2 regions of the Bacillus sp. GbtcB14 genome follow, and region 1 is predicted to be linked to the other one. Evidence: a T-box and tRNA genes for the amino acid it is inferred to sense, from the RefSeq annotation. Region 1 holds a T-box; the other holds one or more tRNA genes.

Evidence for each region. The T-box of region 1 lies ahead of metG (methionine--tRNA ligase). A T-box ahead of a tRNA ligase gene usually reads a tRNA of that ligase, here a tRNA-Met.
Region 2: it has a tRNA-Met gene. The T-box ahead of metG (methionine--tRNA ligase) is inferred to sense a tRNA for this amino acid. The anticodon was not compared.

Annotation. Positions count from the first base shown of each region.
Region 1 covers NZ_JAGXJT010000004.1:126,463-138,913, forward strand. The annotation lists gene KVT31_RS13300 (M50 family metallopeptidase) at 1-959, opposite strand, end outside; gene KVT31_RS13305 (DUF3169 family protein) at 1,002-1,709, opposite strand; gene KVT31_RS13310 (helix-turn-helix transcriptional regulator) at 1,699-1,920, opposite strand; gene KVT31_RS13315 (DedA family protein) at 2,152-2,766, opposite strand; gene KVT31_RS13320 (DUF3978 family protein) at 3,181-3,624, shown strand; gene KVT31_RS13325 (L,D-transpeptidase) at 3,656-4,117, shown strand; gene KVT31_RS13330 (response regulator transcription factor) at 4,480-5,145, shown strand; gene KVT31_RS13335 (sensor histidine kinase) at 5,123-6,565, shown strand; gene KVT31_RS13340 (EamA family transporter) at 6,705-7,607, shown strand; gene KVT31_RS13345 (hypothetical protein) at 7,680-7,934, shown strand; gene metG (methionine--tRNA ligase) at 7,989-9,623, opposite strand; T-box leader at 9,675-9,945, opposite strand; gene KVT31_RS13355 (class I SAM-dependent methyltransferase) at 10,060-10,878, shown strand; gene KVT31_RS13360 (methyl-accepting chemotaxis protein) at 11,290-12,451, shown strand, end outside.
Region 2 covers NZ_JAGXJT010000019.1:15,664-28,114, reverse strand. The annotation lists gene KVT31_RS27650 (anti-sigma-F factor Fin family protein) at 1-92, shown strand, start outside; gene mfd (transcription-repair coupling factor) at 198-3,728, shown strand; gene spoVT (stage V sporulation protein T) at 3,865-4,401, shown strand; gene KVT31_RS27635 (putative polysaccharide biosynthesis protein) at 4,634-6,235, shown strand; gene yabN (bifunctional methyltransferase/pyrophosphohydrolase YabN) at 6,248-7,708, shown strand; gene KVT31_RS27625 (RNA-binding S4 domain-containing protein) at 7,723-7,998, shown strand; gene yabP (sporulation protein YabP) at 8,057-8,365, shown strand; gene yabQ (spore cortex biosynthesis protein YabQ) at 8,362-9,015, shown strand; gene divIC (cell division protein DivIC) at 9,012-9,371, shown strand; gene KVT31_RS27605 (S1 domain-containing RNA-binding protein) at 9,459-9,947, shown strand; tRNA gene KVT31_RS27600 (tRNA-Met) at 10,107-10,180, shown strand; tRNA gene KVT31_RS27595 (tRNA-Glu) at 10,194-10,265, shown strand; gene spoIIE (stage II sporulation protein E) at 10,526-12,451, shown strand, end outside.

The DNA.
Region 1 (12,451 bases):
TCTTTATCCGCTTTTCTCATATAAGTGCGGGACGCTTCCCTGTCGCCCTCTAAATATTTAACAATTCCTTGTGTGCGATAATACCCATTTAAGTCTATTTTTGTAATGGCCTTCCCATGTTCCTTCGCTTCTTGCAGAGAAAAACTATCCATCTGATAAAGAGCTTTGTATAAAAGATACCAACTATGAAAACTACTAACGAAATATTTATTTTCCTTCGTTACAGGTAATTGAACAATTGGCTCTATATATGGTATCGCTCTTTCCATTCCTTCTTGATCAGCTCTGGAATAAAAAACGAGCATAAGTCCGCTCATTATATCTCTTATACTTTTATCCTCTTTTAATTTTTCCTCACTAAGTTCTATTAATCTCTTATCCCAATCTTCCGGCCTCTTATAACTAAATAACTCACTTGATACTTGAATATTATATACATGCTGCTTCGCCTTTTCATCATCTTTAATTAAAATGAGAAATTGCATACCATCACTCAAAAACGTTCCTTTTATCGGTACGATTGTAGCTGCAAAAATCACAAAGTGTAAAACAGAAAAATATAAAAGATATTGATAATAACTCACCATGTATATATAACCGGAAGTAATACCAAATAGTAAACTCGTAATCGGTCCACCTAAAGTGAGCCACGCCCATTTTTTCGAAAGATTCGGTGTCTCTATAGAAGGGGGTACTAACATCGCCACGCCTCCAAAGTACATCCACAATTTATTTTCTCGAATGCGTACTTTCCCCTTCTCTTTTTGAAAAGTAATCGGCCCTACTGTCATAAATTTAAAATTCAAATCACCTATTAAACCAAATACTACATGTCCTAACTCATGGATAGCTAGCACTAATAAAAAGATTCCAAATAATGCCCATATATCCAACATTACTTCTAATTTCTCAGTTCGGATTACTCCGTATAAAATGGACAAAACTAACGCCACCGTCATAGAACCAGCTGGCCTTCTTAAAATATCCACCTTTTTCTCCCCTTAATAAATCATTTTTCTCTGCATTTCGTACATGAATTTTCCAAGATGCAATATCCAAATAAATGAGATTAAGCCAATTAATACAAAATCGATATCACTAGCCGCTGTATATATAACGGCAGCCCACCATACATATGCCAATATTGTATTCGTAAATTCATAAGCTTTATATCCAGCCTCATGCACAATATGTTTTAATCCTTCGTCTGCGTTTTTCGTCCACATTTTCATAGATTCCATATATGTTACACCTTGTTCAGGATATAGCTTATTATAACGATTTTTTGTTATGAGCCCGCTAATCACTACAGTGGTTAAACAAACAATAGAGGCTACTAAATTCCACACTGCAAATGAAACATTTGTATCCTGTAACAGTGCACGTCTACATGCAATAACCGCATATACGAACCATGCCTGCGTAACTATATCACCTACACGTAAATATATACTTATAATGCCTAATTTTCTGCCTTGTACGCTCTCTTCCTCATCGCGTGCCTCCGCTAACATACGTGTATTCTTCCAAGTGTAATACATCATTAAGATTCCAAAAATAGTACATACACCTATAAATGTATTAGATGATAATTTTCTCGGTTCATCCGAGAGTAAATTTAAAGCTACATACGTTGTTAAAAAGCCACCCATCATGCTTAATGATATTTTCCCCACAAAATCAAATTGTTTTTTTCGTTTACTCTTCATCGTCCTCTTCCCCCTCCGCTAACATAAATATTTCCTCCACCGGTACATTGAAAATTTGTGCGATTTTTAACGACAATACAATAGATGGTGCATAATCCCCGCGTTCAATTAAACTAATCGTTTGCCTCGATGATCCAATCTCTTTCCCTAAATCCCCTTGTGATAAACGATGCTTTGCCCGCAATTCCCTCACTCGATTTTGAAGCTTCATGTCTTCCCTCTTTTTCATTTATTTAATTAAAATTGTAAATAATATCCTTATTGTTGTCAATTATAATTGTCATTTTGACGTTAATAATTGACAACAATACTTATTTCTTACCCTGTATCAAATTCCTATAAAGAATGTAAAATGTGAACTAAACATAGTCTTAGAAACAAAATAAAAAAGGCAGTGCATCTGCACTGCCTTCCTAAATTTTGACATAGAATGGATTTCATATTAACTTGCGTTTTGTAAGAATGCTCGTTTTAACTGTTTGCGGAAACGAACTCCTAACGTAACTACTACAATCACAAGCACTCCAAAAATGATTTTACCGATATGACCTTCTAACACTCCAAAAATATCATGTAAGTTGCCACCTAACCAGTAACCACCGATTAAGAAGAATGATACCCAAAATAGAGCACCTGAGTAAATTGTAATTGCAAAGCGACGGAATGGTAAGTTAATAATTCCTGCAAAGTATCCTGTAAAATGACGTACACCAGGAATAAAGAAACCGATAAAAATCAGGAAGTATCCATACTTATCAAACCACATTCTTGTTAAGTCGATTTTTCTTTGTGTTAAAAATACGTATTTCCCATACTTTTGAATAAAGGGCATACCTAATTTATTTCCTAAAAAGTATTGAATTGTCATTCCTACACTTGTCCCAATAAATGATAGGATAATTAAGATCGGTAAACTTAAATCACCCTTCTGTGCTAAAAATCCCGCATATGCTAACGTCGGCTCTCCCGGAAACGGAAGTGCAATATATTCTAACAGCAAACCAACAAGTACAACATAGTACCCGTACTGCTGAAATAATTCATGAACCCATTCCATGTCATCTCTCCTTTCAATCACGTACAACTTCTTACTATTATTGTATAAAAAAATTGTCGAAATAACTATCACAATAGCTTACATTTTTATTACATTTTTGTAAGGCTCACGCTAAAGTTTTCCGTTCATTATTTGCTGCTAACTATTATCGTTTTAAAACGAGCTAACAACTATATATCGGACGATACAAAGGCACTAATATACATTTTTTATCCAGTTTTTAACACTTCGAAATCACCTTATTTTGTTCTCAATAAAAAACCACCACAAACTCATACTAACTTCATATTAGCTTCATATACGTATTGTAAGATTATATCGGAATTTGTTGAAAAATTTAACTAATATATGACTAAACATTATTTTGAATAAATATAAATCGCTTTTCGAAATTGAAAAAAGGGTGAATAAGAAATGGAAGCTTATAAAATGCATGATTTTATTAATACAAATATTGAATCTCATCAAAATGAAACCGTTTTTAATTTGCACATATGCGAAACAAGTGAATTTGACGTAAGTTTAACAAAATCTACAACACTGTCTTTTATCGTTTCAAAAAAGAATATTAAGATCGTTACGAAAAAATGGATTAATTCAAATCAAGAAAGCATGATTGGTAAAAGTTACATCATTCCAACGAAAGCTTTCCACTATTTCTTACCAATTATTTCTGAAACTGAAGATGAATTAAATATTCAAGTTCAAAGTTTTGGACTACATGGGGAACTTTTACTAAATGAAAGATTACTTATTGATAAAAACAACAAACATAACGCTAAAATTACGAGCTTCTTTGAAACATTAGATGAGAATGTAAATCAAACATTACGAGGATTACAAGTTCATTGTATGTAAGAACTATTACAATAGTAAAAAGGAGAATATAATGAAAAAACTATTATTAAGCGCACTATTATCATTAGGATTTTTAACTATTCCATTCACAAATGCTGAGGCAGCTACAACAAATGATCAACTGATTGTAAACACGCAGTTAAATAAAATGGATTATTATCAAAACGGAAAATTTATAAAAAGTTTTACTGTCGCTACTGGAAAAGCAGGTACACCTACACCTAAAGGTACTTTTCAAATCGTTAATAAAATTAAAAACCGTCCTTACTATACAGGAAAAATTAAAGGTGGCGACCCACGTAATCCACTTGGTGACCGTTGGCTAGGATTAAATATGGCTGGAACTTACGGAACAACTTATGCAATTCATGGTACTAACAATAACCAGGCAATCGGCAAATGGACAACACTAGGTTGTATTCGTATGTATAACAATGATATACACTGGTTATTTGAGCGTATTCCACAGCAGGCTACTGTCACTGTAAACTAACCTAACAACACGATTTACCCGTAGCCAAGAATTTTATGTCTTGGCTTATTTTATTTCTTCATTTACAGTAGCAAAACAACTGTATTTACATATATAATGGAATAGATTGTACAAGCAACTTCAAAACATTGATAAACATGGATATTAAAATTATACAGTTATAATATTTTATAAATTTTACAATACATACTATAATAGAACTACTGTAATTCTGAAATATTCAGTTTCGCTAAAACAACTCCCCTTGCTACTTTCATGATTATTTTATAGCGGGGGCTTATTATATGTATAAACAATCTGAGTCATTCAAAAATGATGAATTCGAATATTGCAGTAAAAAGCGTTATTTAGGAGGTGTTACTATGACGCATATACTGGTGATTGAAGACAACCCAGATATACAAGAACTGATTCGTGAATTTCTAATGGCACAAAGCTTTACCGTTGATGTCGTTGGCGCTGGAACAGAAGGTATACTTCTTTTCCAAAAAAATTCATACGATCTTGTCCTCCTTGATGTGATGTTACCAGATATAGATGGCTATAGTATTTGTAAAATTATGCGAGGACAATCTGATGTACCGATTATTATGTTAACAGGCTTACATAATGAAGAAAGTGAAATTAAAGGATTTGAATTAGGTATTGATGACTATATTACGAAACCGTTCCATTACACCGTATTTATTAAACGTGTAGAAGCTGTATTAAGAAGGGCAGCAACGAAGGAAGCAGAAACTGCAACTATACTACAATTCCGTGAATTGATGTTAAATTCTACAGCATATGCCGCTTATGTTCATGGTAATCAAATTGAATTAACAACAAAGGAATTTGAAATTATTTATACTTTACTGCAAAATCGGGGAAAAGTATTATCAAGAAGTGATTTGCTGAATAAGGTATGGGGCTATGAACATTATGGTGATGTAAGAGTTATAGATACACATATTAAAAACTTAAGAAAAAAATTAGGGATTCCTTATATTAAAACGGTGAAAGGCATTGGCTACAAAATCGAATCGTAGCACAGACAACATCACCAAAAATATTTTCATCAAAACCTTATTGTTTTGTATTCTTTTATCACTTTGTCTTTATCAAATTATTTATTTTCTAGCTTCAAACTATGATAAAGAACGTTTTGCAAAAGAAAATGGAGCGCTGTCTACAGAACAAGCGAGTTCAAACAAACAAAACGACCAAAGTAAAATGAATCAAAATAAAGCTGTATCACAGGGAGACATTTTTAATTTCCAATCTTCTATTATAGATTATAAATCACTCTCTACAGCTATCAATCACCTTTTGCAGCCTAGCCAAACTGCAAAAGCAAAAGAACATGCTCAAAATATTCCGGGGAAAAATAGCACTTCTGCTCCACTTACAGAAACGGAAAAGCAAGTCGCTACTAATGATGCCTTACATAAACAAAATGCAGCAAGTAAACCAAATGATGCACAAGATGATCCAAAATTAACAGATGCACTGCAGCAGTTAGCTCCAAATATTGGCGCGACAATGCTTGCATTATCTTTGCTCGGATCTTTAATTTATGCAAAACTAATTGCCAAACCTTTTCAATTTATGAGTGATGCTTTAAAAGATATTATGAATCTTGATTTCTCAGATAAAAAACTACTTAACAAAAATACCAATCAAACAGATTTTAATTTACAAGTAGCTGCTTCACAAGTACCAAATATTGTGAAGAATTTACATGCAAGCAATCAAGATTTAAGAAATGAACTCAAAAAGGAACAACAATTAGAACAATCTCGTAAAGAATTTATGTCTATGGTTTCCCATGAATTAAAAACACCAATCGCAGCCGTTATGGGACAACTAGATGGCATGATTCACGGAATTGGAGCTTATAAAGATAGAGATAAATATTTAAAACGTTCCTATGAAATGATGCAAGACATTAACATATTAACGGAAAAAATGTCGGAATTATCCAAAATACAGAACCCTCAATTTAAACCTGATTTAAAAGTTATCTCACTAACTAATATTATTGAAGATGTTATGAAGAAAGTAGATTATTTCGTATCTGTAAAGCAATTAAATGTTCAATCTAACATTAAACAAGATGTACAGGTTTTAGCTGATCCTAAATTTATTCAAACTGCTATTTTTAACATTATTTCAAATGCAATTCATTACACAATTGACCATCAGCATGTATATATAAAGCTTTATGAAAAGCCTAACGGTTACGCATTAGAAGTATTAAATACAGGTTCACAAATAGATGAGGATAAACTTGCCCATCTATTTGAGCCATTCTATCGCGCAAACCCTGACAAACATGGCTTAGTACAAGGTAGTGGTCTTGGGTTATACATTGTGAAACAAATACTAGATAAACATCAGTTTCCTTATGGGATACAAAACACGCCTCAAGGTGTAAAATGTTCTATTGTATTCCCAAAAGCAATGTAAAAACCTACTACAATTTCATACCCCAAATTCATACTTCGTATGAGTGGCGGAATTTTGTAGAGTATCTTACTCTGTTTCGTTCGCCCGTTATCCTTATTTGGATAGCGGGCGTTTTTTATTATTTAAAAGGAGGATTTTCATGGAAAAATTTAAGTATTCATTACTTGTTTTATTCGGAGCTTGTAGCTACGGCGTACTTTCAACTATTTTCAAACTCGGATTCATTGATGGATTTTCAGCACATCAACTATTAGGGGGACAATATGTCTTCGGATGGATCGGGCTTCTTCTGCTCGTTCTTTTCGTTTCACGTCATAAAGTAACAAAAAAGCAATTCTTTTCCTTACTAACAGTCGGTACAACAATGAGTATGACTGGTATCTTCTACGCTATTTCTGTAGAAGAGCTACCAGCATCTATCGCTGTTGTCCTACTCTTCCAGTTCACATGGATTGGTGTAGTTATAGAAGCAATCGCTAATCGAACATTACCAAGCCGTGAGAAAGTTATATCTATCATTATTTTATTTACTGGAACATTGTTTGCAGGCGGTGTCTTTGAAGGTCTCGGACAAAACTTTTCCACGAAAGGTATTATCTTTGGTTTATTGGCCGCTGTTTCTTTTTCATTCTATGTTTTTGCAAGTGGGCGCGTTGCTACAGAAGTTCCGCCTTATACGAAAAGCTTTCTTATGACAACAAGTGCTACGCTTATCGTATGCCTATTCTTCCCGCCAACCTTTTTAACGGATGGTGCCCTGCAAGCGGGTCTTTGGAAATATGCTTTCTTCCTCGGATTGTTCGGTGTTGTCGTACCCGTCATTTGTTTTTCAATTGGCGTACCGAAAGTAGGAACAGGACTTAGTACAATACTAGGAGCAGCTGAATTACCAACGGCCATTATCGCTTCTATTACACTTGTACATGAAGTCGTAACATTCATGCAGTGGATTGGAATAATCTTTATACTACTTGGGATTTTCACCCCTCAGCTACTTACAGCTAGGAAAGAAAAGAAACATAGTAGCGTGCATAGTGCGTGAAAATAGAAACTTGCATATAAATGTAAATATAGTTACAATGTGGTATAATTTCAAATCTATTTGGAGGTATAAATGACTATTTTAAGCGTAGCCTTTTTTGCCATTATGTGTATCTTCTTCCTAATAAGATATATGAAAGAAAAGAAATTTTACGATTTGCTCCTCATTCCCATTTGCATATATGCTGGGGCAGTCAAAACCCCTTTAGTAGAGTACTTAAACTTTAATACTACATTCAAAATAACATATGATATTGCAGCTATTATTCTCGTAATCCTTGCTGTGCTTTTCTTCTTAAAGGATAAGAAAGAGAATTCTACTGCATAACAAAAAGACCTTTCATGTATTTGAAAGGTCTTTTTGTTTTTCTTTTTCTCTATCTCACTTTACCGCTCCATATAGCTTCTCTACCTCATGCTCAATTTGTTTTACATCGATTCGTTCAAATAGTGGCTGCACACTATCGATTCTATTCGGCAACGTATGTTGAGGTTCCCAATTTCGGTTCCCGATCGATAATGCGTTTCTAACTCTTTCACTTGAAAATGGTAAAAACGGTTCAAGGAGATTTGCAAAATTAGCGATAAGGTACACACAGTTATAAATCGTTTCTTCGCATGAAACTGGATCATCTTCTCTTTGTTTCCAAGGCTGCTTCTCATCAAAGTATTTATTTGCAAAACGTACTGCATCAAATATTGTTTCTAGCGCCACCTTAAATTTAGTTTGCTCAATTGCTTCTCCTACATTTTTATATAATCCTTCTACTTTATCTTTCAGCTCTACATCAATACTTCCCTGCGGCATGATACCACCATAATATTTTTCAATAAACTTTAATGTCCGGTTCACAAAGTTTCCGTATGCACCTAACAATTCACTATTATGACTGTAAATGAATTCACGCCATGAAAAATCAGTATCACGATTTTCTGGTGCATTGACTGTTAAAAAGTAACGAATAGAATCTGGATTGTAGCGTTCTAATATGTCAGGCACCCATACTGCCCAGTTTTTACTTGTAGATAACTTTCTTTTTTCAACTGTTAAATATTCATTCGAAACGATATGACGAGGAATTGCTCCTTCTCCTATTCCAAGTAATACCGCTGGCCAAATGATGGAATGAAACGGAATATTATCCTTTCCGTGTACATAATATGTTTTCGCTTCTCTATCCCAAAACTCTTGATCATCATTTCCTGTTTCTTCAGCCCAATGTTTACTCGCTGAATAATATCCTGTCACAGCTTCAATCCATACGTAAATTTTCTTATCTTCATACCCTTCTACTGGAATTGGTACCCCAATTGGTAAATCACGTGATACGGCCCTATCTAATAAACCTTCCTTAACATATCTCTCTGTTAGTTGAATCGCATTGTCGCGCCATGTTCCTTCTTGCTTTGCGATGTCTACAGCCGTTTTGATTTGCTCCTGAAATGTATGCAATGCAAAATAAAAATGCTCTGTTTCCTGCACGGACGGTGTACTACCACATAACTTACATTTCTTTTCTAACAAATCGAGTGGATCTAAAATAGCTGAACACGCATCGCATTGATCTCCTCTTGCTGCTTCATGGCAATGTGGACAAATGCCTTCTACATAACGATCAGGTAAAAACTGCGTACACGTTTCACAATACGCTTGTTCCACCGTTTTTTTATAAATATAGCCTTCTTCTAATAAACGTAAAAAGACATTTTGAACAGTTTCATGATGATGCTCACTATCTGTACGTGTATAGCAATCATACGTAAAACCAAGGCTACGAAAACATCGCTGGAATTCTTCATGATACTTATCAGCAATTTCCTTCGCCGTCACACCTTCTTGTTTTGCCCTAATTGCAATTGGCGTTCCATTACAATCACTTCCCGAAACATACAACACATTTTCACCTTTTGCCCGGTAATAACGTGCTAGTATATCTCCAGGTAACAAACTCGCAATATGTCCAAGATGTAACGAACCATTTGCATACGGCCAAGCGCCTCCAATAAAAATACTCATCTTACATTCCTCCTTTTAAATATAAAAAAGCCCCGCCCTTATCTTAAAAAAGATAAGGGCGGGGCTGTATAAACAGTCGCGGTACCACCTTATTTCGCCAATTACTCACATAATTAGCCTGAACAAGTACGGAGCTATATGCTCTTATACTGTGGTTTTGATAACGAGTACCAACTCTCGTCGCCGCCTACTACTATCATTTGATAAGTTCAGGACGAAGCTCAAAGGCCATTGTTCAAATGAATATTCTTGCTTCTTCTCAGCTACCGAAGCTCTCTGGAAAGAATGTGTTCATCCTACTTTTCCTTTTCAACGCTTTTACGTATAACAAGTATTGTACGACTTAATCACAGAAAAATCAAACTTTTATTCAGAAAGAAAAGGAAATCCCATCGCCCTGCCGAATAACTATACGTTCACAAAAGGAGTGATACGATTGAATCAAAAACAACTAAGCACACGTAATGAAAAAAGCTGGAATGCAGCTGCTTATGAAGCTTGGACGAATCGCCATGGGGCGCCAGCCGATTATGCGAAAAAGCTTATGGCAGATCCCGTGCGCGAGGTAAATCACTATTTACCTTACATACAATCTCCAAAAGGAAAACGTATTATTAATTTACTCGGGTCAAAAGGAAATAAAGCCGTTGCTCTCGCCCTTTTAGGAGCTGACGTAACAGTTGTCGATATTTCAGCAAGTAATGCAAAATATGCAAATGAACTTGCGGAAGCAGCAGGAGTCTCTATCCAGTATGTCGTTTCTGATGTATTAAATGTGCAGCTCTCCGAATCATTTGATATCGTATTGCTGGAACTTGGTGTACTTCATTACTTTCTAGATTTAAAACCGCTCTTTCAAAAAATTACTACCTTACTTAAAGGAGGTGGAACGCTTATCCTTCGTGACTATCATCCTGTTTACACGAAATTACTAGGAGTAGACCACCCATCATTTCGGGCTAACGGAAATTATTTCGATGAAGAATTGATTGAAGATGATGTAGCTTATAGCATCCTTCTTACAGAAGCGCAGAAAGAAGCATTACCTAAAACACTAATCCGTCGCTGGACGCTAGGAGAAATTATTACAACACTTGCAGAAGAACGTTTTAAAATTGAAAAACTAGTTGAAGAACACGGGTCGCATCAAAGATGGGTCTTCCCTTCTACTGCACCGGAAGGAATTGAAGAACAAATACCTGGTTTATATACATTAATTGCGACAGCATGCAAAAAAGGATCCCTTCACGGATAGGATCCTTTTTGCATGCTCACGCATATAAGTTGAGGTTGGAGATTACCATAATTCTGTAGAATAGGACACAAGATATTTCAACATTTCGTCTCTGACTTACGTCGTCAAAAAGGGGTATGACCAACATAACGAAGAGTAATGTTACAGTTGATACTGATAATCGTTATCAACTAATTAGAAGTATACATGATGTTATTTCAAATTACAATAGCATTTCTAATTTTTATTTATGAACTTTTTGATATACAAATGTATACATTTTAAGAACATTTGCTCATATCAATCTGCCATCTTCCATTATCTGCTATAATTTTCATTGAACAGATTAATAACTTCATAATGATGTTTTTATTAATGTCGTTCTTAATATTTATAAATTATAATAAATAGTTTTTAAAGGTAGGGGTAACGATGAAATATGTTAGTATTCGAAAAAAACTACTGTTCACACTCTTAAGCATTTCTTCTTTATTTAGTATTGCTCTTATTGTTATTCTTTCATTCGCTATGAACCAAGCAAGCGAAATTGAAACGTTAAAAAATGATGTATCAAAACGAGCAACAATTTTAAAAGAACGTGGTGATTGGTTCCAAGCACAAGTTGCCGGTTTACAAGAATATTTACTGTCACATGATCAAAATGGATTGGATAAATTCAACCGAGAAGGAAAAAAACTTGCTGATACTAGAGAGAAAGTAACAAGTGATAAAAAACTCCCAGAAGGAATGAAAGAAGCGATTTTAATGGGGGCAAAATGGCGAAGCGTCATAGATAATGAAGTCCTCCCTCTCGCTCGCGAAGGAAAATGGGACGAAGCATCCAAAATCGCTTTAGCTCAAACCGACTATGTAAACGATCTTTTAAGCCGTTTTACTAAATATGCAAATGAAGAAAATGATAAACGTGACGCATTAATTGCTGACGTAGAGTCTTCTTCATCTCTTATTCAATATATTATTTTCTTCTCTCTCATTACATGTACGTTAACATCTATTTTATTAGCATGGTGGTTCTCTGGTAAACTCGTTAAACCGATACGACAAATTGATGAGAAATTAAAAGAATTAGCCTCTCAAGATGGCGATTTAACAGCTAGATTGCATGTAACGAGTAAAGATGAAATTGGTGATATCGCCAATTCATTTAATCAAATGCTCGCTAACTTACAACGTATTATAAAACAAGTGCAACAAACATCAACAAGTGTAAAAGAAGCATCTGAAAATGTGTTTATCGAAACAACTGCTTCTATGGAAAATACAGCAAAAACCGAAGAAACTATGAATGCCCTTGAGCACAATATTCGCTCACAAGTTTCCAGTATCGAAGAAAGTTCAACTGCAATGGACGATATGGCGACGAGTGTTCAACGTATTGCTGAATTCGCCTCTTCTGTTACTAGCCTAGCTGTTACAACTTCAGAAAAAGCAGATAGTGGGAATAAAGTCATTGAGAAATCTATTACACAAATGCATACAATTAACGAAGCTGTTAACGCTACATCACAAGTAGTAGAGCGACTTATTACACATACGAATCATATTGATACTGCACTTCAATCCATTTCTAATA
Region 2 (12,451 bases), on a different contig from region 1:
GAAATATATATATAAAAACGATTTGTGAATCGTGCCAAGAAACGCTCGCATCTTATCCTGAGTATTATGAATATGAAAAATTTCTGCAATAAAATGTTGTCGCTTTGGCATGTCCAAAGCATTTTTCTGTTTTCTTTTTCCAAAATATTTGCATAAAATATAGTGGCTTGCTCTTTATGTTGAGAGGGGTTTTGAAAATGATAGGTTTATTAGAGCAATTTTATAAAAATGAAGAGATCCAATCGGTTATTAACGGACTAGAAGATGGTTTAAAAGAACAACTTGTATCAGGTATGGCAACCTCTTCACGTTCGTTATTAATGGCGGCCTTATATAAAAAAACAAAAAAAACACAACTTATTGTGACGCATAATTTATATCAAGCACAAAAAGTGCATGAAGATTTAGTGGCGTTACTTGGTGAAAAAGATGTGTGGTTATACCCAGTAAATGAATTGATAGCATCAGAAATTGGTGTTGCAAGCCCAGAATTGAAGGCGCAACGTATTGAAGTATTGAATCGTTTAGCTGCAGGAGAGAATGGGATTATTGTAGCACCAGTTGCAGGACTACGCAGATTTTTACCAATGAAAGAATTGTGGAAGCAAAGGCAAATCGAAATCAGTCTAGGGCAAGAGATTGATTTAGATACATTCTTGCATACTTTACATCATATTGGTTATGAGCGTAAGTCGATGGTAGAAGCTCCTGGGGAATTCAGTTTGCGTGGGGGAATATTAGATATCTATCCATTAACTGAAGAATTACCATTTCGTATTGAATTTTTCGACACAGAAGTTGATTCTATTCGATTATTTGATGTGGATGAACAGCGTTCTCAAGATAAAAAAGAAAGTGTTAGATTTGGCCCAGCAACAGAGTTTTTATTTTCACAGGAAGAATTGAAGTCGGGAATTAAGCATCTTGAGGAAGGCTTGACTAAGACGATGCAAAAACTTTCCGATGATAAATTGAAGACTACAGTGCTTGAGACGGTAAGTCATGAAATTGAGATGTTAAAAAACGGGCAAAGTATAGAACAGATGTTTAAATATTTATCTATTTTCTATAAAGAACCTGCTAGTCTGATAGATTATTTACCAGAAGATGGTATTGTGATTTTAGATGAGATTTCTCGTATTCAAGAAACAGCATCACATCTTGAAACGGAAGAGGCGGAATGGTATATATCACTTCTTGGTGAGGGAACAATTATTCAAGATTTATCTTTCTCACACTCGTTTGAAGAATTTCTTCATCATAAAAAAAGAAGTTTTGTATATTTAACGTTATTCTTACGTCATATAGCACATACACATCCGCAAAACATTGTGAATGTGACATGTAAAACAATGCAAGATTTTCATGGGCAGATGCAGTTGTTGAAAACTGAAATTGATAGATGGAACGAAGGGCATTTTACGACTGTTGTGCTCGGAACTGATGATGAACGTGTAAAAAAACTACAACATATTTTAAGTGATTATGATATTGAGGCTGATATCGTAGAGGGCACAGATATATTATTGCCTGGAAGGTTACAAATTGCTGTAGGTGATTTACATGCAGGATTTGAAATGCCGATGCAAAAACTTGTTGTCATTACGGAAAAAGAGCTTTTTCATAAGAAAGTTAAAAAATCACAACGTAAGCAAAAGTTATCTAATGCGGAACGTATTAAAAGTTATTCGGAATTAAAAGTTGGAGATTATGTAGTTCATGTAAATCATGGTATAGGTAAATTCTTAGGTATCGAGACATTAGAGATTAATGGTGTTCATAAAGATTACTTGAATATTAAATATCAAGGTAATGATAAGTTATACGTTCCAATTGAACAAATTGACCAAGTGCAGAAATATGTAGGATCTGAAGGTAAGGATCCGAAAGTGTATAAATTGGGCGGAAATGATTGGAAAAAGGTCAAAACGAAAGTTGAAAAATCTGTACAAGACATTGCGGATGACCTAATTAAACTATATGCTGAACGCGAAGCTTCAAAGGGTTATGCATATACACCAGATACGGCAGAACAACAAGAATTTGAATCTTCTTTCCCATATCAAGAGACAGATGATCAATTACGTTCTATTGAAGAGATTAAGAAAGATATGGAACGTGGACGTCCGATGGATAGGCTTCTTTGTGGTGATGTAGGATATGGAAAGACGGAAGTAGCTATCCGTGCGGCATTTAAGGCAATTATGGATGAAAAACAAGTTGCAATTTTAGTGCCGACAACGATCCTTGCACAACAACACTATGAAACAATTCGAGAGCGTTTTCAAGATTATCCAATCAATATAGGATTATTAAGTAGATTCCGTACGAGAAAACAGCAAAATGAAACAATTAAAGGCTTAAAAGATGGAACGGTAGATATTGTAATCGGAACGCATCGTATTTTATCTAAAGATGTTACGTATAAAGATTTAGGTCTTCTTATTATTGATGAAGAACAAAGATTTGGTGTAACGCATAAAGAAAAAATTAAACAATTGAAAGCAAATGTTGACGTATTAACATTAACGGCAACTCCGATTCCGCGTACACTCCATATGTCTATGCTTGGTGTGCGTGACTTATCTGTTATTGAGACACCACCAGAAAATCGTTTCCCAGTCCAAACGTATGTAGTAGAGTATAATCCAGCGTTAATGCGAGAAGCGATAGAACGAGAGCTTGCAAGAGGTGGGCAAATTTACTTCCTATATAATCGTGTGGAGGATATCGAAAGAAAAGCAGATGAAATTTCGATGTTAGTTCCAGACGCGCGTGTAACTTATGCACATGGGAAAATGAACGAAAGTGAATTAGAGTCTGTTATGCTATCGTTTTTAGAGGGGCAGCATGATGTTCTTGTAAGTACAACAATTATTGAGACTGGTGTAGATATTCCGAATGTAAATACGTTAATTGTATTTGATGCAGATCGTATGGGATTATCGCAGCTGTATCAGCTTCGTGGGCGTGTTGGACGTTCTAATCGTGTTGCATATGCATACTTTGCATACAAACGGGATAAAGTGTTATCAGAAGTTGCAGAGAGGCGTCTGCAAGCCATTAAAGAGTTCACAGAGCTTGGATCAGGTTTCAAAATTGCGATGAGAGACTTATCCATTCGTGGTGCAGGTAACTTGTTAGGAGCCGAACAGCATGGATTTATTGATTCTGTCGGATTTGATCTATATTCTCAAATGTTAAAAGATGCAATTGAACAGCGTAGAGGAACAGATGGGGTTGAAAATACAGTTAATGTTGAAATTGATTTAGAGGTAGATGCATATTTACCAGATGCTTATATTTCAGATAGTAAACAAAAAATTATGATGTATAAACAGTTTAGAGGTGTTTCTGCAATTGAAGATATTGAAGAGTTGCAGGAAGAGATGATAGATAGATTTGGTGATTACCCGCAAGAAGTTGGTTACTTATTGCAAATTGCAAATATTAAAGTATTGGCAATGAAAGAACAAATTGAGTTAATTAAACAAAATAAATTTGAAGTAACAATTCTGTTTTCAGAACAAGCAAGTCAAAATATTGATGGTGGAAAATTATTCATGCTTGGAAATAGTTTTGGACGTATGATCGGTCTAGGTATGGAAGGATCACAATTGAAAATCGTTATGAAAACAAATGGATTAGAGACATCGAAGTGGTTAACAATTGCTGAAAATTTAATAAAAGGCCTACCAGATGTGAAAAAAGAAGTCATAAATGCCTAATATAAGATAAAAAAATACAATTCGGCGTGCATAGAAGAACTAATGTGTAAAATACTATGTCTAACAGTTGGTGATTTTTACATGAACAGGTAAATTCACCACTTTGATCATCAGTAGAAAGTGAGGCAGCATTAGAATGAAAGCAACTGGAATCGTACGTCGAATTGATGATTTAGGTAGGGTAGTAATCCCGAAGGAAATTCGTAGAACTTTACGTATTCGAGAAGGAGACCCACTAGAAATATTTGTTGATCGCGATGGAGAAGTAATTTTGAAGAAGTATTCTCCGATTAGTGAACTAGGTGATTTTGCAAAAGAATATACGGAAGCTTTATACGATAGCTTAGGACATAATGTGCTTGTATGCGATCGTGATTCTATTATCGCAGTAGCAGGCATATCTAAAAAAGAATACTTAAATAAAAGCGTTGGCGATTTAATTGAGAAGACAATGGAAGAGCGTAAGTCTGTAATTATGACGGATGAAAGCGAAATTTCAATTATTGATGGAGTAACAGAGAAAGTTAGTTCCTATACAATTGGCCCGATTGTTGCGAATGGGGATCCAATTGGAGCTGTTATTATCTTCTCCAAAGAGGCTATTATAAGTGAAGTAGAGCATAAGTCAGTAAATACAGCTGCAAGCTTTTTAGCGAAACAAATGGAGCAGTAAGGCCATATTGAATTTTAGAAGTAGCAATCTTTCCTAATTATGATATTTCTTCTTGAGAAATCAATTATTTGGAGATATATGTATATTGAATGAAGGTAGCGCTTTGCTACCTTTTTTCGTTGAACATTTCTAGTGTTGCACGAACGTGTTATTACGCGTGTAGGCAAGGAAGCTTGTCCTTTTCTTTATGATATAATACGAGGGGTGAGAATAGAAAAAGGAGTTTTCTTGTATGGAATCGAAGAAGTATCAAGCCTTTTGGCGTGGGGCTATTATATTAACAATCGCAAGTTTTGTTACAAAGGTATTAAGCGCTTTTTACCGTATTCCATATCAAAATATAGCGGGTGATATTGGTTTTTATATTTACCAACAAATTTATCCGTTTTATGGATTTTGTTTAATTTTAGCTACTTATGGGTTCCCCATTATAATTTCAAAAATGGTTGCGGAACGATTAGAGCGAGGGAAACAACAAGAAGCAGAAGAAATTATTTGTGTATCTTTTTGGTTTTTATTAGGAATTGGTTTCATAGGATTTTTTACATTGTTCTTTGGTGCCGAAGCAATTGCAACAGCCATGGGCGATATACATTTAGATAAGCTATTACGTGTTATTTCCTTTTCATTCATATTGATGCCGTTTTTATCTGTAGCAAGAGGATATTTTCAGGGGTTCAATAATATGATGCCAACAGCTGTTTCGCAAGTGATAGAACAAACGATTCGTGTTTCTATTATTGTGTTTTTATCTCTATTCCTAATTGCTCACGGATTTGATTTATATACAGTCGGTGCAGGTGCTATGTTAGGTTCGATCGCAGGTGGACTGATTGGGATTATCGTACTTGTACTTTATATGCGTCATGACTTTCGTTCTATATTCTTCAAAAGTGTAAAGAGAATTAAGGGGAAAAAGAGGATCATTAAAATTCTGTTTTGGCAAGGATTGGCGATTTGTGTTAGTAACTTAGTACTTATTTTTATACAAATGGCTGATTCTGTTTCCTTCTATTCCTTACTTGTTAGGGCAGGAGAGCAAGCTGAAAGTGCAAAGGTATTAAAAGGTGTGTATGACAGAAGTATCCCGCTTATGCAATTAGGGACTGTCGTGACAACTTCGTTCTCGTTGTCGCTTATTCCAATTATTACAGCGGCGAAGGAAAGAGGAGATCTTTCCTTTATTCGAGAAAAGGTAAAGTTAGCAATGAAAATAACATTTGTTATTGGATTTGCAGCGGCCATTGGATTAACTTGTATTATTCAGCCTACGAATATTATGTTGTTTGAAAATAGTGATGGGTCAGATGTTTTATCTATTTTATCTCTATCTATTTTGTTTAGTTCATTGTCGATTACAACTGCTTCTATTTTGCAAGGGTTAGGACAAACATTAAAACCAGCAATATTCGTTATATTTGGGGGTTGTTTAAAGTTAGCTTTAAATTATATATTAATGCCGTATTTTGGTGTGAAGGGAGCTGCAATTGCAACAATAGTTGCGTTAATTGTAATTTCTGTGTTAAATAGTGCATTACTTATGCAAGCCGTATCTGAATCGCTTATCGATAAACGTAATATGTTAGGTGTAGTTATTAGTGGTATCGGTATGGGATTTGTATTAATAATGTTTATGCGTGTATTACAAATGTCTGGATTAGTAATTGATACAGAACATAGAGGTATCGCGACAATTGAGGCGTTGTTAGGTGTAGCTATCGGCGGATTGGCGTATATGTTTTTAATTTTAAAATTACGTGTATTTACAAAAGAGGAAATAGGAACCGTGATGAAACAAGAGAAAAAAGAAGGTTCATTGAAGAAGAGTGGATAGAGGTGGCAGGTTGTGAGTGGAATCATTACTATTTTAGGATTAGGTGCTGGTGAGTTAGATCAGTTAACGATGGGTGTATATCGAAAAATAAAAGAAGCAGATCACATGTTTGTTAGAACGAAGGAACATCCAGTTATAGAAGAATTGGAGAAAGAAGGTATACAATATACAGCCTTTGACAGTGTATATGAAGCACATGATACATTTGAAATTGTATATGAAACAATTGCGAATACGTTGCTAAAACAAGCTGAGGGCGCAGAAATCATCTATGCCGTTCCAGGGCACCCGCTTGTAGCGGAAAGAACGGTGCAGCTATTGTTGGAAAAAGGCGAAGTAGCGAATGTTGAAGTGCGCATTGAAGGTGGACAAAGTTTCCTTGATCCGATGTTTGCAAGTCTAAAGATTGATCCGATTGAAGGATTCCAATTAATTGACGCCACATCATTTGAAAGAGGACAATTAGAATTACGTCAACATTTAATCTTTTGCCAAGTATATGACGCATTCGTTGCTTCTGATGTGAAATTAACATTAATGGAGATACTACCAGATGATTATGAAGTGTATATCGTAACAGCTGCAGGTACTTCATTTGAACAAGTTAAAAAGGTACCGTTGTACATGTTAGATCATGAAACGGAGTTAAATAATTTAACGAGTGTATATGTACCGCCAGTTCAGGAACGTGCGTCCCTGTATCAACAGTTTGATGTGCTTAGAGAAATTATTGCAGACCTTCGTGGACCGAATGGTTGTCCGTGGGATAAAAAGCAAACACATCAATCTTTAAAGAAGTATTTAATTGAGGAAGCTTATGAAGTGTTGGAAGCGATTGATGAAGAGGATGATGATCACTTAGTAGAAGAACTGGGTGATATATTATTACAAGTTATGCTGCATGCTCAAATCGGAGAGGACGAAGGTTGGTTCTCTATAGATGATATTATTCGAACTTTATCTGAGAAAATGGTTCGTCGCCATCCGCATGTATTTGGGAATACGGATGTAAATAATGCGGATGAGGTAGTTGCCAATTGGGAAGAAATTAAAAAACAAGAAAAAGGATTCGTGAAAGAATCTGTGTTAAGCGGAGTTCCAAAAAGTTTGCCACAGTTACTACGTGCTTATGAAATCCAGAAAAAAGCTGGCAAGGTTGGTTTTGATTGGGCTGATGTACAACCGATGATAGAGAAAGCCTTAGAAGAATGGCAAGAGTTCCAACAAGAAGTTACAAACATGGATGAGGCGAAGATGTTAGGTGAATTTGGCGATTTACTATTTGCGTTTGTTAATATAGCTCGTCATTATAAAATAGATCCAGAAGAGGCGTTACATTCAACGAATGAAAAGTTCATCGGTCGTTTCTTATACATGGAGGCAAAGGTAGCTGAAATGAATAAAGAGATGCAAGATTTATCATTAGAGCAGTTAGATGTTTTATGGGAAGAGGCAAAACAAACAGAGCGTTAGTAGGGGGATTTGATATGCGTCTAGATAAGTTTTTAAAAGTATCACGTTTAATTAAGAGAAGAACATTAGCGAAAGAAGTAGCTGATCAAGGAAGAATATCAATTAATGGTCAAGTGGCAAAAGCGAGTTCAGATGTGAAAGTAGCTGATGAATTAACAATTCGTTTCGGTCAAAAAATAGTAACTGTAAAAATAAATGAATTGAAAGAAACGACTAAAAAAGAAGATGCAGTAAATATGTATAGCTTAGTTCGCGAAGAAAAAGTAAAGGCTGAAGAAGGCTTGTTCTAAAATCAATTATCTCTTCATACATTACTATTAGCTAGTATAAATGTATGGGGGGATTTACGTGAATAATGGTTACTCACCTATGTCTTCTAATCAACAAAATGTTTCTGTAGAGCATGATATTATTATGCGTGGCAGGCGTGTAATTGATATTACCGGTGTAAAGCAGGTAGAGAGTTTTGATAGCGAGGAGTTTTTACTTGAGACCGTAATGGGTTTTTTAACAATTCGTGGTCAAAATTTGCAAATGAAAAACTTAGATGTAGAAAAAGGTGTTGTATCGATTAAAGGGAAAGTTCATGAGATGCTTTATATTGATGAGAACCAAGGGGAGAAAACTAAAGGATTCTTTAGTAAGTTGTTTAAATGAGCCTAACAATTCAGTTGTATACGATGCTCTCAATGATCGGAATGGGTGCTTGGATTGGAGCGTCTTTAGATACATACCAACGATTTTTAAAGCGGCAAGAACGTAAACGTTGGCTTGTATTTATACATGATATACTATTTTGGATTGTCCAAGCATTATTCGTTTTTTATGTATTGCTTCTTGTAAATGAAGCTGAACTACGTATATATGTATTTTTGGCATTATTATGTGGTTTTGCGGCATATCAAAGCTTATTGAAAGCAATATACATGAGACTGTTAAATTTTCTCATCTATATTTTTATGCAAACAACACACTTTTTTGTTCAAATTATAAAGCTACTCATGATAAAACCTGTTATTATTATAGCGCAGCTATTTATTGCATTTATATTATTCTTATTTCGTATACTGCTTTCAATTGGACATGTGTTATGGAAAATGGTGATTTGGATATTACTTTTCATATGGAAAGTTTTTTTCTGGCCTGTTCGATTTATTGCTTCGCTCATATGGAAACTTCTCCCTAATCGTGTTAAACTTTTTATAATGAAACATGTAGGGTTCCTGCAATATATAGCAAAATTGAAGGGACACATCTTCCAATTATGGGAGCGTATAAAAAAGAAGTTAGGGGGACCTCGGAAATGAGGGAACTGAGACAAAGAACAATCGAAAAACAGAGTCCAAATCCTGTTAAAGAGCATATAATACAAACGGATGAGAACAGGAAGCGACTTTATCGCCGTTTAGCGGTTTTTCTTGTCTTTGCTTTTACAATTATTGCGAGTATTAGTGTAACGTTTTATCAACAAAACAGTTCCATTAGAGCAAAAGAAGCAAAAGTTAAGGACATGAAAAAAGAACTGGATTCATTAACGAATAAGGAAAAGAGTCTAAAAGACGAAGTTCAAAAGTTAAATGATGAAGAGTACGTATTAAAGATTGCTAGAAGGGATTATTTCTTCTCTGGAAAAGGGGAGATAATTTTTCCTGTTTCTAAGTAGAGTATGTCTTATTGACACTATATTTTAGGATTATATATAATAAAGTAAAATTTGACTTTTTAACCACTAAGGAGGAGCATTTTTTTTATGTCAATCGAGGTAGGCAGCAAGTTACAGGGTAAAGTAACAGGTATTACAAATTTTGGGGCTTTTGTGGAGCTGCCAGAAGGCTTAACGGGTCTTGTTCATATTAGTGAAGTTGCTGATAATTATGTGAAAGATATTAACGATCACTTAAAAGTGGGCGACCAAGTAGAAGTAAAAGTTATTAACGTTGAAAAAGATGGTAAGATCGGTCTATCTATTAAAAAAGCGAAAGAGCGTGAAAAAACAGAAGGAGATCGTCCACGTGGTGAATACCAACGCGGTGGCGGTGGCGATCAACAACGTTCTGGACGTCCACAACGTAATCGTTCTTTCAACAGAGATAACCGTGGCGGCGGTAACGAACGAGCTCCAAAAGAAACATTCGAGCAAAAGATGGCACGTTTCTTAAAGGATAGTGAAGATCGTTTAACTTCTTTAAAGCGTAACACAGAATCTAAACGTGGTGGCCGTGGCGCACGTCGCGGATAATAAGAACGTTTAATTCTTAGCATATAGAGAGGTACTCAGGGCGATTGCTCGGGGTGCCTTTTTATATGTGAAAATATATTTTAAAAAAGTTTTCAAGATGTGTTGACTTTAAATTATATCTGAGGTAAGATACTAATTGTCCGTTAAATAAGACGACATGGCGGTGTAGCTCAGCTGGCTAGAGCGTACGGTTCATACCCGTGAGGTCGGGGGTTCGATCCCCTCCGCCGCTATATTTAATTTAACGGCCCGTTGGTCAAGTGGTTAAGACACCGCCCTTTCACGGCGGTAACACGGGTTCGAATCCCGTACGGGTCATCCTAAAAAGATCATGCAAATTTGCATGATCTTTTTTTGTTAAATAAACTAAGACATACAACACTTCTACAAAATCACCCCGCATTTTCTGAATTTTCTATTAAAATATTGAAAATAAATTACATACCGTGTATATACGTAGAGTTATTTCGAATAAAAAGTCGAACGATTATAAAAGTGAAAACTGTTGTTTTGACAAAAATCCCAATAATAATCTTTTATAATGACAGTAATTAAACTATGCAGGTGGTGTTAAAAATATGCCTAAAGCAGGAAGGAATACTATGAATACAAGTGCATTGGCAATGAATGAGAGTCAGCTTGGAGCAGTAAAGTGGACGAGTAAGTTGCGAATGAAGTTTGAACAGGTTTTCTTTAGATGGGGATTTATTATTGTTGTTATTGGTTTTCTTTTGGGACGAGCATATATATTAACAAACATTTTACCGTTTGCACTGCCGTTTTTTGCTGCTGTTTATGTTATGAAGCGGGATAAGATGCCGCTCGCGTTCTTGGCTCTAATGGGGGGCGCACTTTCAGTTTCGATAGATAATTTATTCTTTACCTTTGCATCTATTTTTACTTTCTTCATTTATAATATCTTCTTTAGTCGGTTTACACGTAAAACTGTTGGGCTTGTTCCATTCCAAGTATTTATCTCCGCATTAACCGCACATTTAGTTGTCGTATATTTTGCACAACAAACTGTCACCATGTACGATCTACTCGTTAGTACGATTGAGGCAGGGCTTAGCTTCGTATTAACTATGATATTTTTACAAAGTGTTCCGCTTTTATTAGAAAGGAAAGGTAAACAGCAAGCGTTAGAGACAGAAGAAATTGTTTGTTTAATTATATTACTAGCATCTGTTTTAACAGGTACAACAGATTGGTTTGTATATGATGCTTCTATTCAACATATTTTTACTAGGTATTTAGTGCTCGTTTTTGCATTTATCGCGGGGGCCGCTACAGGATCTACAGTGGGGGTTGTAACTGGATTAATATTAAGTTTAGCCAATGTCTCCAGCTTATCTCAACTTAGTCTGTTAGCCTTTTCTGGGTTGCTAGGTGGTTTGTTGAAAGAAGGGAAGCGTTTAGGTGTTAGTTTAGGTTTATTAATTGGGACGAGCTTGATTACGCTATATGTAGACAAGCAAACAAACATTGTGACAACTTTAATTGAATCTGGTGTGGCAATTGCTTTCTTCTTATTAACACCGAAACTTGTTATGGATCGTATTGCTAAATTTATGCCAGGCACACAGGAACATTCGCAAGATCAACAACAGTATTTAAGAAGGATGCGCGATGTTACAGCGAGTAAGATTAATCAATTTGCCAATGTATTTGCTGCTTTATCTAATAGTTTTTCTGTATATGGATATGTAGAGGAGGAAGATAAAGAGACAGAGGCAGATTTGTTCTTAAGTACAATTACTGCAAAAACATGTCAAACATGCTTTAAAAAGGACCAATGTTGGGTAGTTAACTTCGACAAAACGTATGATTATATGAAACAAATAATGAGCGAAACGGAAGAGGGGACGTTGCAGCATAATCGGAAGTTAGTTCGTGAGTGGGACAAGCATTGTGTGAGAGGGAAAAAAGTGACGGATTTAGTAGCAGGCGAATTAGATCACTTCTATGAGGGACAAAAATTACGAAAACAAATGAAAGAAAATCGTAGAATAGTAGCGGAGCAACTATTAGGTGTATCAAAGGTTATGGAAGATTTCGCTAAGGAGATACAAAGAGAACGAGAAAATCATCAAGTACAGGAAGAACAGATTCTACAAGCGTTTCGTGATTTTGGTGTAGAAATAGAGCATGTTGATATTTATTGTTTAGATAGAGGGGGTATTGATATTGAAATGTTGATTCCAGTTGCATCTAATGAACATGGGGAATGTGAAAAGTTAGTTGCGCCTATGCTTTCTGATATTCTAAAGGAAAACATTGTTGTTAAACATGAAGAAAAATCTTCTTATCCGAACGGCCATAGCTTAATATCATTTGGTTCGGCAAAAACGTATTCTCTTGATACGGGGTTGGCCACAGCCGCAAAAGGCGGTGGGTTTGTTTCAGGTGATTCTTATGCGATGGTGGATTTGAGTGTTGGTAAATATGCGCTTGCAATTAGTGATGGTATGGGAAATGGGCAAAGAGCTCATATGGAGAGTAAA